DNA from 2 places in the Rahnella sp. BIGb0603 genome. Region 2 is predicted to be linked to the other one. Evidence: predicted binding sites of a transcription regulator. Region 2 holds the regulator's gene; the other holds the start of a gene.
The links. The regulator PhoB, encoded in region 2, activates phosphate uptake and scavenging genes when phosphate is short. The targets are predictions, from matches to a motif close to CTGTCATAAAACTGNCNNAT.
Positions count from the first base shown of each region.

Region 1: a site for PhoB is predicted at 5,093-5,112, ahead of serA (phosphoglycerate dehydrogenase). Genes of this name have one in related genera too.

Region 1 covers NZ_JANUEX010000004.1:56,064-63,493, forward strand. Annotated here, with positions in the region: gene pepP (Xaa-Pro aminopeptidase) at 1-497, opposite strand, end outside; gene M2403_RS11630 (YecA family protein) at 552-1,124, opposite strand; gene zapA (cell division protein ZapA) at 1,378-1,707, shown strand; RNA gene ssrS (6S RNA) at 1,757-1,940, shown strand; gene M2403_RS11645 (5-formyltetrahydrofolate cyclo-ligase) at 1,980-2,576, shown strand; gene asr (acid resistance repetitive basic protein Asr) at 2,757-3,236, shown strand; gene serA (phosphoglycerate dehydrogenase) at 3,589-4,827, opposite strand; gene rpiA (ribose-5-phosphate isomerase RpiA) at 5,168-5,830, opposite strand; gene M2403_RS11665 (LysR family transcriptional regulator ArgP) at 6,046-6,948, shown strand; gene M2403_RS11670 (oxidative stress defense protein) at 7,011-7,430, opposite strand, start outside.
Region 2 covers NZ_JANUEX010000001.1:1,028,520-1,035,949, reverse strand. Annotated here, with positions in the region: gene mak (fructokinase) at 1-453, shown strand, start outside; gene sbcC (exonuclease subunit SbcC) at 507-3,764, opposite strand; gene sbcD (exonuclease subunit SbcD) at 3,761-4,999, opposite strand; gene phoB (phosphate response regulator transcription factor PhoB) at 5,227-5,916, shown strand; gene phoR (phosphate regulon sensor histidine kinase PhoR) at 5,940-7,259, shown strand.

The DNA of each region.
Region 1 (7,430 bases), on a different contig from region 2:
CACGGACGCCAGTCAGTGACGGTCGCGGGTGCGGCGAAGTTCTGACGAAAACCTTTACGCAGTTTTTCCATCGCACGGTTAACGATTTCATCGGCATAGGCATATTCGCCCTGCGCGTGATAGACCACGTCAAGGCCGTTGAGCAGTAAATGAAGCTGGTCGTTGATGTCGCCGAAAGGCAAGGCTTTGGTCACGCCCAGCTTAGCCGGTGCTGCTTCCTGCCCCAGACGGCGCCCGAACCAGATTTCAGCGGTGAGATCACGCACGCGGTTAAACAGCACGCTGTGGTTATGATTTTCATCACTTTTAACCAGAATCAGCACAGCTTCCGGTTCGTTGAAACCGGTGAAATACCAGAAGTCACTGTTCTGACGATACGGGTATTCACTGTCGGCGCTGCGCGGGGCTTCGGGGGCCGCAAAAATTATCGCAGCACTTCCCGGTACCATTTTCGCTAACAGCGCCTGGCGGCGGTTCTCGATCTCTTGCTGAGTCATCACTTTCTCCTGAAATCGTTTTAGTTCGTTGTTATTAACTGGGTTCTCAAATTATCAGTGCAACGTGCGGGTATTTTCCGGTGCAGACGGCAGGCTGTGGCCAAATTCGCCAAAGCATAAAATGGCTGCCACGCGGACGTACTCCACCACTTCCTCTAAAGATTGCGCCAGTTGCTCCTGATCTTCATCTTCGTCGTAGCCAAGTTGCGCGATGCTGCGCAAATCATCGATGGCTTCGCCGACTTCGCCTTTCACTTTCGCAAGTTTAGGCTGCATCATGCCAAGGCCGAGCAGGAAATGGTTGACCCAACCGGCGAGGGCGTCGGCACGTTCGAAGACACTTTTGTCGTCATCGGGCATCATCATTTTAAATTCGAAGCTGTCATCTTCCAGCGTATCGGACGTAACTTTACGAAGTTGTTGCAGCAAATCCGCCAGCGTATGCGGGAAGGCCAGGCCTTCATTGGTCAGGTCATGCACCATCGTCAGCCAGCTGCCGTCGCGGTTGCCGCCACACAGTAAGCCACTGATCAGACCGTGCATTTCTGCTGCGGTCAAAGCAACCGATTGTTGTTTCAGGTTTTGATCCAACGAATCGTAAGTAGGGTAAGTATTCTCAATAGACATGCGCATTCGCCATCGTTGGCAGGTTAAGTTCGTGTTATGCTACCACCAAGGTCTGTCGTAGTACCAGATTAGCAGCCCGCAATCAGGCTCAGTTTGGCCTGAATGGCACGCCCTGAACAATCGGGCAGCAGTCAGCCGGTCATGGGGTTGTAACCTGGTATTGAGATAGTTATAGTGGCGCCCGCTTCCAACATCCTGCGCCAGGTCGTAGTGGTCACGTTGGGGCGGACGAATAAATCAGCAGGAAGGTGGCATGTCTGCACAACCGGTAGATATTCAAATTTTTGGTCGCTCGTTACGGGTGAATTGTCCGCCAGAACAACAGGAAGCACTGAATCTGGCAGCTGAAGATCTTAATCAGCGGTTGCAAGATCTTAAAGTTCGCACTAGAGTCACCAATACAGAGCAACTGGTTTTCATCGCGGCATTGAACGTATGTCACGAACTTGCTCAGGAAAGGTTGAAAACGCGCGATTACGCATCCAATATGGAACAACGTATCCGGATGCTGCAACAAACCATCGAGCAGGCATTGCTCGAACAAGGCCGGATCTCTGAACGTGAAGGGGCGCCTTTCGAATAACACACGTTGCTGATGTGGCTCGTCACAGGCCAGTCAGAAGCGGTAAAAAATTTCTCTGAGATGTTCGCCAGCGGGCCCGTCCCCTGAGCCGATAATTAGTACCAACAGAATGTGATGATCCGTAATCGGTGCGCATGCTCGGTCCGTCCGAGAAGCCTAAAGATTGCGACAGCACGTTCACCTTGAACCATGGGTTCAAGGGTTACAGCCTGCGACGGCATCTCGGAGATTCCCCTTTCTTTTCGGTACATCCCTTTCTGGTGTTTGTATCTATGTCGCACACTCCTCTTTTTACTTCTGCCCGACAAAATATTCGCACTGAAATTCGCCAGCGTAGAAAAAATCTGACTGCCGGTCAGCAAACAGAGTTTGCCCTTCAGGCCGCAGATCGCGTTGCCGCGCACCCTGAAATTCAGTCTGCCACCACGATTTCAGTTTTTCTGTCCTTCGACGGAGAGCTTGATACCACACCGCTGATTCAGCGCCTGTGGCAGGAAGGAAAAGAGCTCTGTCTGCCGGTGCTGCATCCGTTTTCCCCTCACCATCTGTTGTTCCTGCGCTATGCGCCTGAAACACCGCTGGTACGCAATCGTCTTAAAATCCTCCAGCCACAACTTGATATCACACAGGTTGTGCCATTGTCTCAGTTGGATATCATCCTGACGCCGCTGGTCGCGTTTGACCGCCACGGACAACGTCTGGGTATGGGTGGAGGGTTCTACGACCGCACGCTGGAGCACTGGCGGGATGGCGGGCCGTATCCGATTGGCTTAGCGCATGATTGCCAGCAGGTGGACGTCTTGCCGGTGGAGCACTGGGATGTGCCTTTGCCGCAAGTGATCACGCCGGGCAAAGTGTGGACGTGGTGAAGATAGGCTGACTGTTGATACTCCTCTCAGAGAATACTCCCCTCAGAAAATTTCCCTTATACATACCGTTACACGCCGAAACCAATCCCTCACGGACAATAAATTCCGTCATGTCTATTATCTTCTCAACGGCCCCGCAGTGGGGCAGACACATAAACCGATATCTCTGAGGAATTAAACATGAAAAAAGTATTAGCTCTGGTTGTAGCCGCTGCAATGGGTCTGTCTTCTGTCGCTTTCGCTGCTGAAACAACCGCTACTCCGGCACCTGCTGCTGCAACGACCGCTGCGCCTGCGGCCAAGCATGTAACTAAACACAAGACTCACAAGAAAGTCGCTCAGAAAGCGCAGGCTGCTAAAAAACACAAAAAAGCCGCTAAGAAAGCTGCTCCGGTAGCCCAGAAGGCCCAGGCTGCTAAAAAACACGTGAAACACGCTAAGAAAGCTGCTCCGGTAGCGCAGAAAGCGCAGGCTGCTAAGAAACACGTGAAACATGCTAAGAAAGCAACTCCGGTAGCGCAGAAAGCGCAGGCTGCTAAAAAACACGTGAAACATGCTAAGAAAGCTGCTCCGGTAGCGCAGAAAGCGCAGGCTGCTAAAAAACACGTGAAACATGCTAAGAAAGCTGCTCCGGCTACAAAAGCAACCCCAGCAGCATAAGAAGTTACCAAGAAGTCTTTGTGAGGTATTAACTCGCAATTACCAGAAATGCTAAATTTACACCCGGTTCGCCGGGTGTTTTTTTCTCCAGTTTTTATCCTGAGGTACTGTGGATGATGCTGCGCCGCTTCCAGTTCGAAATCACCCTGTCTTCACTGATCCTCTGTGGTCTGGTCAGCCTGTTCTTTTACTTCTGACATTTTCGTGAAGTGCCCTGAGATGGCGCCCGTCATCGGCTCAACGCCTTGAGCAATCTGGCAAACGACTCATCCGGTAAGATCTTCCCGTCTGCGGGAAATAGCATAAAAAAACCGCCTTTCGGCGGTTTATAATCTGTTACTGCGCAGATCTCTCAATAAAGCAAGCGCGCACGGATCGTGCCCGGAATCGCTTTCATCAGTTGCAGCGCGGTGTTCAACGTTGTGACATCCGTTTCAGCATCGATAACCACATAACCGACTTCCGGGCTGGTTTGCAGATACTGTGCTGCAATGTTGATCCCCTGCTCCGCGAAAATCTGGTTGATGCTGGTCAGCACACCCGGACGGTTTTCGTGGATATGCAGCAAACGGCTGGCTTTCTCGGTATGCGCTGGCAAAGAGGCTTCCGGGAAGTTAACCGCGGACAAAGTCGAACCGTTGTCAGAGTATTTCGCCAGTTTGCCCGCCACTTCCAGGCCTATGCCTTCCTGCGCTTCCATGGTAGAACCGCCGATGTGTGGCGTCAGCAGCACGTTGTCGAATTCACACAGCGGAGAATTGAACGGATCGCTGTTGGTCGCCGGTTCTTCCGGGAAGACGTCGATAGCTGCACCGGACAGATGTTTGCTGCGCAGCGCATTGCACAGGGCAGGAATGTCGATCACCGTGCCGCGTGAGGCGTTGATCAGCAATGCGCCCTGTTTGATTTGTGCCAGTTGCACTTCGGAAATCATGTTTTTGGTGCCTGGCGTTTCTGGAACGTGCAGGGTCACGACGTCGCTGGTGCTGAGCAGTTCTTCCAGAGTCGCAATCGGCTGCGCATTACCCAGCGGCAATTTGCTTTCGATGTCGTAATAGAAGACGCGCATCCCCAGGCTTTCCGCCAGAATACCTAACTGTGTACCGATGTGGCCGTAGCCGACAATACCCAGACGTTTACCACGCGCTTCAAAAGAGCCGACGGCCAGTTTGTTCCAGATCCCGCGGTGCGCTTTGGCGTTGGCCTCAGGAATACCGCGCATCATCAGCAACATCTCGCCCAGCACCATTTCGGCGACGGAACGGGTATTAGAGAACGGTGCGTTAAAGACCGGAATACCACGACGGGTTGCCGCTTTCAGGTCAACCTGATTGGTACCGATACAGAAACACCCTACAGCCACCAGTTTTTCTGCTGCCTGGAACACTTCTTCGGTCAGCTGAGTACGCGATCGGAGTCCAACAAAGTGCGCATCACGGATCGATTCTTTCAGCGATTCCGTATCTAAAGCACCTTTGTGAAATTCAATATTGGTGTAACCCGCGGCACGGAGTGTATCAACCGCACTTTGGTGGACGCCTTCCACTAACAAAAATTTAATCTTGTCTTTCTCAAGTGATACTTTTGCCATTTCCCGACCCTATATTTTTTCTGGCTGAATTCGAACTGCTAGGTGACTGCTCACAGTCAACATAACAAAAAATACGCCATCATCAATACAAACGATTGCCTGCCAGACAGCAGAAGGCTCACCGCGCCTGTTGGTTTTCAGCATTTCCTGCTGGTTAGATTTTACAAAGCAAGACGTTCAGGAGGCGATAGTGAGAAATGTGACATAAGTCACCAAATTAAGGCTTTTGAAGAAAAGATGATTCATTCAGAAAATTATCATCTTCATAACATTGTGTTATGACAGGGGGATGACTGGCTGCTTTCAGCAAAAGCAGCCAGATCTTCTGCTTATTGATAGGTTACTTCAGCGTGACAGTTTTTACGCCTTCAGAAGTGCCTACCAGCGCAACGTCGGCGCCACGGTTGGCGAACAGCCCTACCGTCACCACGCCCGCAATTCCGTTGATCTTATTTTCCATCGCGACGGCATCCAGAATGCTCAGATTATGGACGTCGAGAATGATATTGCCGTTGTCAGTCAGAACGTTCTGGCGGTATTCCGGCAGACCACCGAGTTTCACCAGTTCACGCGCAACGTAAGAACGCGCCATCGGGATGACTTCTACCGGCAGCGGGAATTTACCCAGCACATCGACTTGCTTAGACGCGTCCACAATACAGACGAATTTTTTGGCGATCGCGGCAATGATTTTTTCGCGGGTCAGCGCAGCGCCGCCGCCTTTGATCATCTGCATGAAGCCGTTGATTTCATCCGCGCCGTCAACGTAAACGTCCAGCGAGTCCACTTCGTTGCTGTCGAAAACGTGAATGCCTAAGCTTTTCAGTTTTGCCGTTGAAGCGTCAGAGCTGGAAACGGCGCCCTCGATCTGACCTTTGATCGAACCCAGTGCATCGATGAAATGGGCGGCGGTGGATCCGGTTCCGACACCGACGATGGTGCCCGGAGTCACGTAATCCAGTGCGGCCCAGCCGACTGCTTTTTTCAATTCTTCCTGCGTCATAATGGCTTCTCTGTCTGATAACGTAAGTGGCGTGAATACGGAAAAGTGTCGGTGATTATAAAGCATGTGCCGGCAGATTGGGCAGACAAGAGCGTGACCAGATCACACTTATTAAGTGCAATTGGGTTGTAAGCGCCCCGATTTTCCTCACCACAAAACCTGACAATCTGTGGCATAGTGTTCGGATAAAATTAAATCCAAGGGACAGAACTCCGATGAAACGCCCGGACTATAGAACGCTACAGGCACTGGACGCGGTGATCCGTGAGCGCGGTTTTGAGCGCGCCGCACAAAAGCTTTGCATCACCCAATCGGCGGTCTCTCAGCGCATTAAACAACTGGAAAATTTGTTCGGCCAGCCTCTGCTGGTGCGTACCGTGCCGCCTCGTCCGACGGAACAGGGGCAGAAATTACTGGCCCTGTTACATCAGGTGGAACTGCTGGAAGAAGAGTGGCTCGGCAGTGACAGTAACAGCGACAGTAACGATACGCCGCTGCTGCTTTCGCTGGCGGTTAACGCCGACAGCCTGGCAACCTGGCTGTTACCGGCGCTGAAATCCGTGCTGGTCGATTCACCTATCCGCCTGAATTTGCAGGTTGAAGATGAAACCCGGACGCAGGAACGTCTGCGCCGCGGTGAAGTGGTCGGCGCGGTGAGTATTCAACCGCAGCCGCTTCCGAGCTGTCTGGTCGATCAACTTGGCGCGCTGGATTACCTGTTTGTCGCTTCCAAGCCGTTTGCCGATCGGTATTTCCCGAACGGCGTCACCCGTTCCGCGCTGCTGAAAGCGCCGGCGGTTGCGTTTGATCATCTCGACGATATGCACCAGGCATTCCTTCAACAGAACTTCGATTTGTCACCGGGCAGCGTGCCGTGTCATATCGTTAACTCGTCGGAAGCCTTTGTGCAGCTGGCACGTCAGGGCACGACCTGTTGTATGATCCCGCATCTGCAAATCGAGAAAGAGCTGGAAAGCGGCGAGCTTATCGACCTGACGCCCGGCCTGTTCCAGCGCCGGATGCTGTACTGGCACCGCTTTGCGCCGGAAAGCCGCATGATGCGTAAAGTCACCGATGCCCTGCTGGCACACGGACACCAGGTGTTGCGTCAGGACTGATTTAGCGCCGCAGAAAACAAAAAACCCGCCGGAGCGGGTTTTTCATTATTACGGCGTCATATTTACTGAGCTGGTGCGGGTGCCTGCGGCTGCAGTTCGAACACCACATCGACCTGATCATCAAAGTGAATGCTTTGCTGTTCGTAGGTTTCAGCGGCATCATTTTGCGTGGGTGCGGCGGCGGCTTTAAACATGCGCGCAACCGGCATTGGCTGGTAGTTGGCGACGTGATAACGAATGCTGTAAACCGGCCCCAGTTTGGTGTGGAAGCCCTCTGCCAAAGATTTCGCCTGCTGTGTGGCGTTATCAATGGCTTTCTGGCGCGCTTCGTCACGGAAACGATCAGGATTTGCCACACCCAGTTCGATAGAACGGATTTCATTCAGGCCGGATTTTAATGCACCATCCAGCAAATCGTTCAGTTTATCCAGCTGACGCAATGTCACCTGAACCTGCCGCACCGCACGGTAGCCTTTCAGCTC
Region 2 (7,430 bases):
CACAACCCGCTGCCGTGGCAGGATGAAGACGAAATTCAGTTTGCCCGCGACGTGCCGTGCTATTGCGGCAAATCCGGCTGCGTGGAGACGTTTGTGTCGGGCACCGGTTTTGCAGAAGATTATTTCCGGCTGTCAGGCCAGCGGCTGAAAGGTGCGGAAATTATTGAGCTTGTTGAGCAGGGCGACGAAACGGCGGAGCTGGCGCTGGGCCGCTACGAGCGTCGTCTGGCTAAAGCGCTGGCCAACGTGGTGAATATTCTGGATCCGGATGTCATCGTTTTTGGCGGCGGCATGAGCAACGTCGATCGTCTGTACCAGACCGTTCCCGTGCTGATCAAACAGTGGGTCTTTGGCGGCGAATGTGAAACGCCGATCCTTAAAGCGGTTCACGGCGATTCCAGCGGTGTTCGCGGTGCAGCCTGGTTGTGGCCGCAGTCGCGCTTCGCGTTGTAATTTTCTGGCAGACAAAAGCCGCATGATGTCACGGCATCATGCGGCTGTATCGTTTACTGCGACGGGACTTTAAATTCACTGCTCAGGCGGCTGACGCCCAGCCCGTTCACCTTGGTCACTTTGATTTGCACCGGAATGCGGTCTTTCATCGCTTCAACGTGGCTGATCACGCCAATGGTTTTACCGGAGGCGTTCAGGCTGTCGAGGGCGTCCAGCGCGGTGTCCAGCGTGTCGGCGTCGAGCGTACCGAAACCTTCGTCGAGGAACAGCGAATCGATGCGGGTTTTATCGCTCACCAGATCTGACAACGCCAGCGCCAGCGCCAGACTGACCAGGAAGCTCTCGCCGCCGGATAACGTGCGGGTATCACGCACGGCGTCTGCCTGCCACGTATCGACAACCTGCAACTCCAGCGCGTCGCTGGTTTTACGCTGCAACAGATAACGGCCATGCAGTTTTTCCAGCTGGCGGTTCGCCAGATACACCAGATGATCCAGCGTCAGCCCCTGCGCGAACTTACGGAATTTCGCGCCATCGCTGGAGCCAATCATCTGATTGAGATATCCCCAGTCATCACAGGTCAGCTGCGCCTGCGCAATCTGCGCGATTAACTGCTGCTGGCTGCCGCTGCGTTCCTTATCGAATTTAAGCTGATTACTCACTTCGCCGGTGCGCTGTTGCAGCGCTTTCAGGCTTTGTGACAGCGACTCCTGCTCGGCCATCAGCGCCGTGAGATCGCTTTCGTATTCACTCACATGCGCCGGGCGTGCGAGCCGCTGTTTCTCCAGTGTCTCTTTCGCGTCGCTTAACAACGCCTGAGCCTGTACCCGCTGTTTCTGCAACTGGTCTTTACGCTGAAGGAGTTGCTGGCGTAATGCGTCGTCGAGCATCGCGAGTTTCACTGCGTCTTCATCCGCAAACTCGCTGTGGGCCAGCGCCTGTTGCCAGTCTGTTTGTGCCTGATGCAGACGGGCCGTGGCCTGCTGATGTTGCAGTTGCGTGCTGGCGAGCTGACCGGCCAGTTTGTCGCGAAGTTCCTGCGCCCGGTGAAGGGCAGTCTCGGCTTCGCTGACCGCTTTCTCGGCGGCTTGTTGTTGCTGATGTAAGTGCTCGCGAACCTGCGTAACCTGACGGGCGCCGAAGAGTTCTGTGCGCTGCGCCGTCAGTTCCTTCAGCGTTTTCTCGCCATCCGCATACTGGGTTTGCAGGCGTTCAAGCTGTTCCAGAGACTTCGTCAGGTTTTGCTGCGTCAGCGTAAAACGCTCTGCCAGCAATGCACTCTGCTGCTGGACTTTTTGTTGTTCGCCGGCGGCTTCGCTGAGGGCATCTTTCGCCTGTTGCAGCGCACGGGCCAGCTGTTCATGCTGGCGGAGGGTTTCCTGCGTTTGCTGTTCTTCCTGATCGCATGACGCCAGCCATTGCTGAATGTCCGCCGCATCATTCAGGGTGAACGTCAGACCATGCGGAGCGCTGATTTTCTTCCAGTTTTCGAGATGCGCGTTCAGTTGCTGCTGGTCGTGCTCAAGCTGCGTTTGCAGGCGCAATTGGTGTTCTTTCAGGCTTTTAATTTTCGCGGCCAGCTCGATTCCGCTGGCTTTCGCTGCATCAAATTCCAGCTGCATTTTCTCAACACGCTGCGCGGTTTCAGACGGTTTGATCTCCTGATAACTTTCAATCGCCGGATGCGAGGTGGAACCGCACAGCGGGCAGGGTAGGCCGCTTTGCAGATTCGCGCGTTCTGCCGTCAGGCTGACGATCAGTTCCTCGCTTTTCAGCCGCGCTTTGACATCATTCAGATGCTCGAGCTGTTTCTGGCATTGCAGACGGATTTTGCCAAGGCGTTCTTCTTCTTCCGCGATTGCCGTCTGATTCTGCGCAAAATCCTGATGCTGCTGACGGACACGTGAGTCGAGCTGAGGGAAAATCTGTGCGAGTGAGAACAGCTGCTGGCGTACCGGACGCAGTTGCGCCAGTTCAGATTGCCGCTTCTGCAACGCCGTCAGCGGCTGCTGTTTTTCCAGTTCAACCTGACGCTGTTGCTGAGTCTCAAGCGCGGCGGTCAGCGTGGTGTGTTTCGCCTGATGCTGCTGACTCTGTACCTCCAGTTTCTGCCGTTCTTCGGTGATTTTCGCCAGCGTCGCGTTATGCTCACTGGCCTGTTTCTGTACTTCACTGACGGCCTGCTGCGTGTCAGTCAGTGATTTGTGCCACCGGGCAATTTCGCTATCCAGCGGCAGAACTTTTTCGTCCATCAGCGTCTGTAGCTGGCGCTGCTCTCCGGCCTGTTTCTGGCGAGCGGTTTTCGCCTGTTCCAGCGCCAAAGCCAGCGGTGTCATCTGTGCGGCCTGTTGTTGCTGTTGCTGAACCAGTTGCGTGAGCGCTTGCTGTAACTCCTGTGTTTCTTTCTCACAGCGCAACCGGTCGCTGAGCAGCGGACGCAGCTTTTCAGCCGGTTCACTGCGCGCGAGTTGTTGCAACTGCGGCGCTGCGGCGAGGTTTTCCTGCTCTGCCGCCGTCAGCTGCTGCTGAGATTGCTGATATTTTTGCTGCACCTGTTGCCATTGTTGCAGCCAGTTCAGATCCTGCTGGCGCTGAAGCGCCTGCTGGCTGAGGATAATTTCCTGCGCGTTCAGCGCGGCCAGTTCCGTTTCGAACGCCTGACGCTGCTCTTCGCTGAGCAACTCGATACCTGCCATACGCTGATACAAACCGTCGAGCTGATTTTTGGCTTCTTTATGTTGTTCAAACACGCGCTCAGAAAGCCGCCCGTAGATTTCGGTGCCGGTGAGTTCTTCCAGCAATTCCGCGCGGTCGTTGGCATCGGCATTCAGGAACGCGGCGAACTGGCCTTGTGAAAGCATCATTGATTTGGTGAAACGGCCAAAATCCAGCCCGGTCAGCTCGGCGATGGCATCAAGTTTATCGCGCACTTTGTCGGCCAGAATTTTTCCATCGGCCAGCAGTGCCAGTTCCACTTTCGGCGCCTGTAAATTGCCGTCCGGCGAGTTTTTGGCCCGGCGCTGGCTCCAGAACGCGCGGTAGCCAATGCCTTTGACCTCAAACTCGACTTCCGCCAGCGATTCGGCGGTGTGGCGGGTCATCAGTTCATTCTGACTCGGCGTGACGTTCAGACGCGGTGTCTGGTGATAAAGCGCCAGACAAATGGCGTCGAGCAGGGTGGTTTTCCCCGCGCCGGTCGGGCCGGTGATGGCAAATAAACCGTTGCTGGCAAACGGCTCAGCGGTGAAATCAATTTTCCATTCGCCTTCCAGCGAGTTCAGGTTTTTTAATCGCAGGCTGAGAATTTTCATTGTGCGCCGTCCTCCGCATTCTGACCGCTGGTGATCTGTTCAACGACCTGCGCAAACAGCGTGCGCATCCGCGCCTGACGCGGCTCATCAGGATCCGGTTCCAGCGCCAGACGTCGTTCAAACACGTCACTGACGCTCAGCTCGCTGAGCGTTTCTTTTTCCTGTTGTTCGATGCTGCTGATGCGCTGTTCTTTACTGCGGCGCAGCAGAACGACTTCCACCGGCAAATCTGCGGTCAGCGTCTGAATGCGTCGCTGAATATCGCTGAGATAATCCTGCGTGGCGACTTCGATATCCAGCCAGACCGGCTTTTGCATATCGCCGCCTGCAAACTGCGCCAGCTGTTTTTCGATTTCAGCCAGCGAACCTTTGATGATCTGCATAGGCTGGAAAACCGGGATTTCCAGCGTGTCGATGGCGTTAAGCGTAGCGCCGTCGAAATCGAGTAAGTACACACTTTTGGCTTTGCTCAGTTCGTCAAAACTCAGGGCAATCGGCGAGCCGCTGTAACGGATATGTTCGGTTTTTGCGACGCACTGGGCGCGGTGAATATGCCCGAGCGCCACGTAATCTACCGGCGGAAATGCCTGGGCCGGGAAGGCGTCGAGCGTGCCTATATAGATGTCGCGCACGGAGTCAGACGTGCTGACGCCGACGGTGGTCAGATGGCCGGTAGCGATAATGGGCAACGGCATACCAAGTTTCTGACGCTTCGCCAGTGCGGCCTGATATAGCGCGTCATAATGCGCCGCAATGGCTTCCTGCAACGCGAGCTGTTTGTCGCTGCCGGACTGTCCGGCCTGGCTGGCGAGTAAATCGCGCGGACGCAAAAACGGAATGGCACACAACACCGCGCCGGGCTGGCCTTCACGCGTGTTCAGCACTAAAACCTGTTCCTCCAGATTTTCGCCTACGGTGGCGATCACCCGTGTATTCAGGCACGAAAGCAGTTCGCGGGATTCATTGAGGGTGGCGACGGAATCGTGATTCCCGGCCAGCACCACCAGCTGACAGCCGGTTTGTTGTAATTCCACCACGAAGCGGTTGTACAACTCGCGGGCGTAACTGGGCGGCGAACCGGTATCAAAGATGTCCCCGGCGACAATGACGGCGTCCACCTGATGCTGCTGCACCTGACCGGTCAGCCAGCGCAAAAATGCCTGATGTTCAGCGGCGCGGCTTTTGGTAAAAAAGTACTGGCCGAGGTGCCAGTCGGAGGTGTGGATCAGGCGCATGAGACTCCCGTGTGAACCCTGTATGACGACAATGGTGCAAAGTATAAACGTCGGCGGGGGAACCTGTCCCCGATAAATCAGACCAATTTCAGCAGGATGGCGGGAATTTATCTGTCATATTTGCCTTAAATGAACCATCATTTTCATTCATAAATCTGTCACAAAACTGACGCATAATGGCGCCCGCAATCAAATAAAAGATCGCTAACCTATTGGCAGGACCTACGATGGCTAGACGTATATTGGTGGTTGAAGACGAAGCTCCAATCCGTGAAATGGTGTGTTTTGTACTGGAACAGAATGGATATCAGGCAGTAGAAGCTGAAGATTTTGATTCAGCGATTGGCCAGTTAGTGGAACCTTACCCAGAACTGATCCTGCTCGACTGGATGCTACCCGGCGGTTCCGGTATTCAGTTTATTAAGCACCTTAAACGTGAAGCACTGACCCGCGAAATTCCGGTGATGATGCTGACCGCTCGCGGTGAAGAAGAAGATCGGGTGCGCGGCCTGGAAGTCGGTGCCGATGATTACATCACTAAACCGTTTTCACCAAAAGAACTGGTTGCCCGTATTAAAGCGGTGATGCGCCGGATTTCGCCAATGGCGGTCGAAGAAGTGATCGACATGCAGGGGCTCAGTCTGGATCCGTCGTCTCACCGGGTGATGGCCAACGAGCAGGCGCTCGATATGGGGCCGACCGAATTTAAGTTGTTACACTTCTTTATGACCCATTCCGAACGCGTTTACAGCAGAGAACAGTTGCTCAATAACGTGTGGGGCACTAACGTTTATGTGGAAGATCGCACGGTAGACGTGCATATTCGTCGTTTGCGTAAAGCGCTGGAAACCAGTGGACATGACAGAATGATCCAGACTGTTCGTGGTACCGGATATCGTTTCTCAACGCGTTATTGAGTCCCCCACAGCGGAGAACCTGTGTGTTAGAACGTTTGTCATGGAAACGTCTGGCCGGCGAATTTTTTCTCTTTTGTCTGCCAGCCCTGATCCTCGGAATTTTCGTCGGCCATTTCGGCTGGCTCCTCTTTGCGTCGCTGGTCGCGGCGCTGGGCTGGAATTATTACAATCAGCTTAAACTCTCTCACTGGCTGTGGCTTGACCGCAGCATCACCCCGCCGAACGGGCGCTGGAGCTGGGAACCGCTGTTTTACGGGCTGAACCAGATGCAGATGCGTAACCGGCGACGTCGTCGTGAATTAGGTCAGTTGATCAAACGTTTCCGCAGCGGTGCCGAATCGCTGCCGGATGCGGTGGTTCTGGCGACGGAAGAAGGCAATATCTTCTGGTGTAACGGACTGGCGCAGGATCTGCTCGGTTTCCGCTGGCCGGAAGATAACGGCCAGCATATTTTTAACCTGCTGCGTTATCCGGAATTCCGCACCTGGATCCAGACCCGTGACTTCAGCCGTGCCCTGAATCTGCAACTCAATAATGAACATTACGTCGAGTTTCGCGTGATGCCGTATTCCGAGGGGCAGCTTCTGATGGTGGCGCGTGACGTCACGCAGATGCGTCAGCTCGAAGGCGCGCGACGTAACTTCTTTGCCAACGTCAGCCATGAACTTCGCACGCCGCTCACTGTGTTGCAGGGGTATCTGGAAATGATGGAAGACGCCAAGCTGGAAGAGCCGTTCCGCACCAAAGCGCTGGATACGATGCAGGAGCAGACGAGGCGTATGGACGGGCTGGTGAAGCAGCTTCTGACCCTGTCGAAAATCGAAGCATCCGCCAATATCGATATGCACGAGAAGGTCGATATTCCGGTGATGCTCAGCATGCTTGAGCGGGAAGTGCAGACGTTAAGCGGCGGGAAACATGAAGTGGTGTTTCGCGTAAACGAAAAGCTGAAAGTCTTTGGCAATGAAGATCAGCTGCGCAGTGCGGTATCGAATCTGGTGTATAACGCCGTGAATCACACCCCGCCGGGCACGCGGATTGAAGTCAGCTGGCAGCAAATTCAACATGGCGCGCAGTTTCAGATAAGTGACAACGGGCCGGGCATTGCGCCGCAGCACTTACCGCGTCTGACCGAACGTTTTTACCGTGTGGATAAGGCGCGCTCACGCCAGACCGGCGGCAGCGGACTGGGGCTCGCCATCGTAAAACATGCGCTCAGCCACCATAATTCGAAACTCGAAGTTCTCAGCGAAGTCGGCGTCGGCACGCGGTTTATGTTCACGCTGGCACCAAAATTGATTGTTCCTCAGGGTTCAGACTCCCCGGTCACCGTAAAACCTTAATTTCAGCAATTTACATAAAGTCTGTTATCAGCCGATAGCAGGCTTTTTCATTTCTATTTATGGCGCGATTCTGCCTGATGATCATGAATTTATTTCACGTCCCATGAAAATTCCTCTGTTGTGAGTGAAGAGGCTGCATGACAGTATGGCCTTAAAGCCGTTTAGACATCC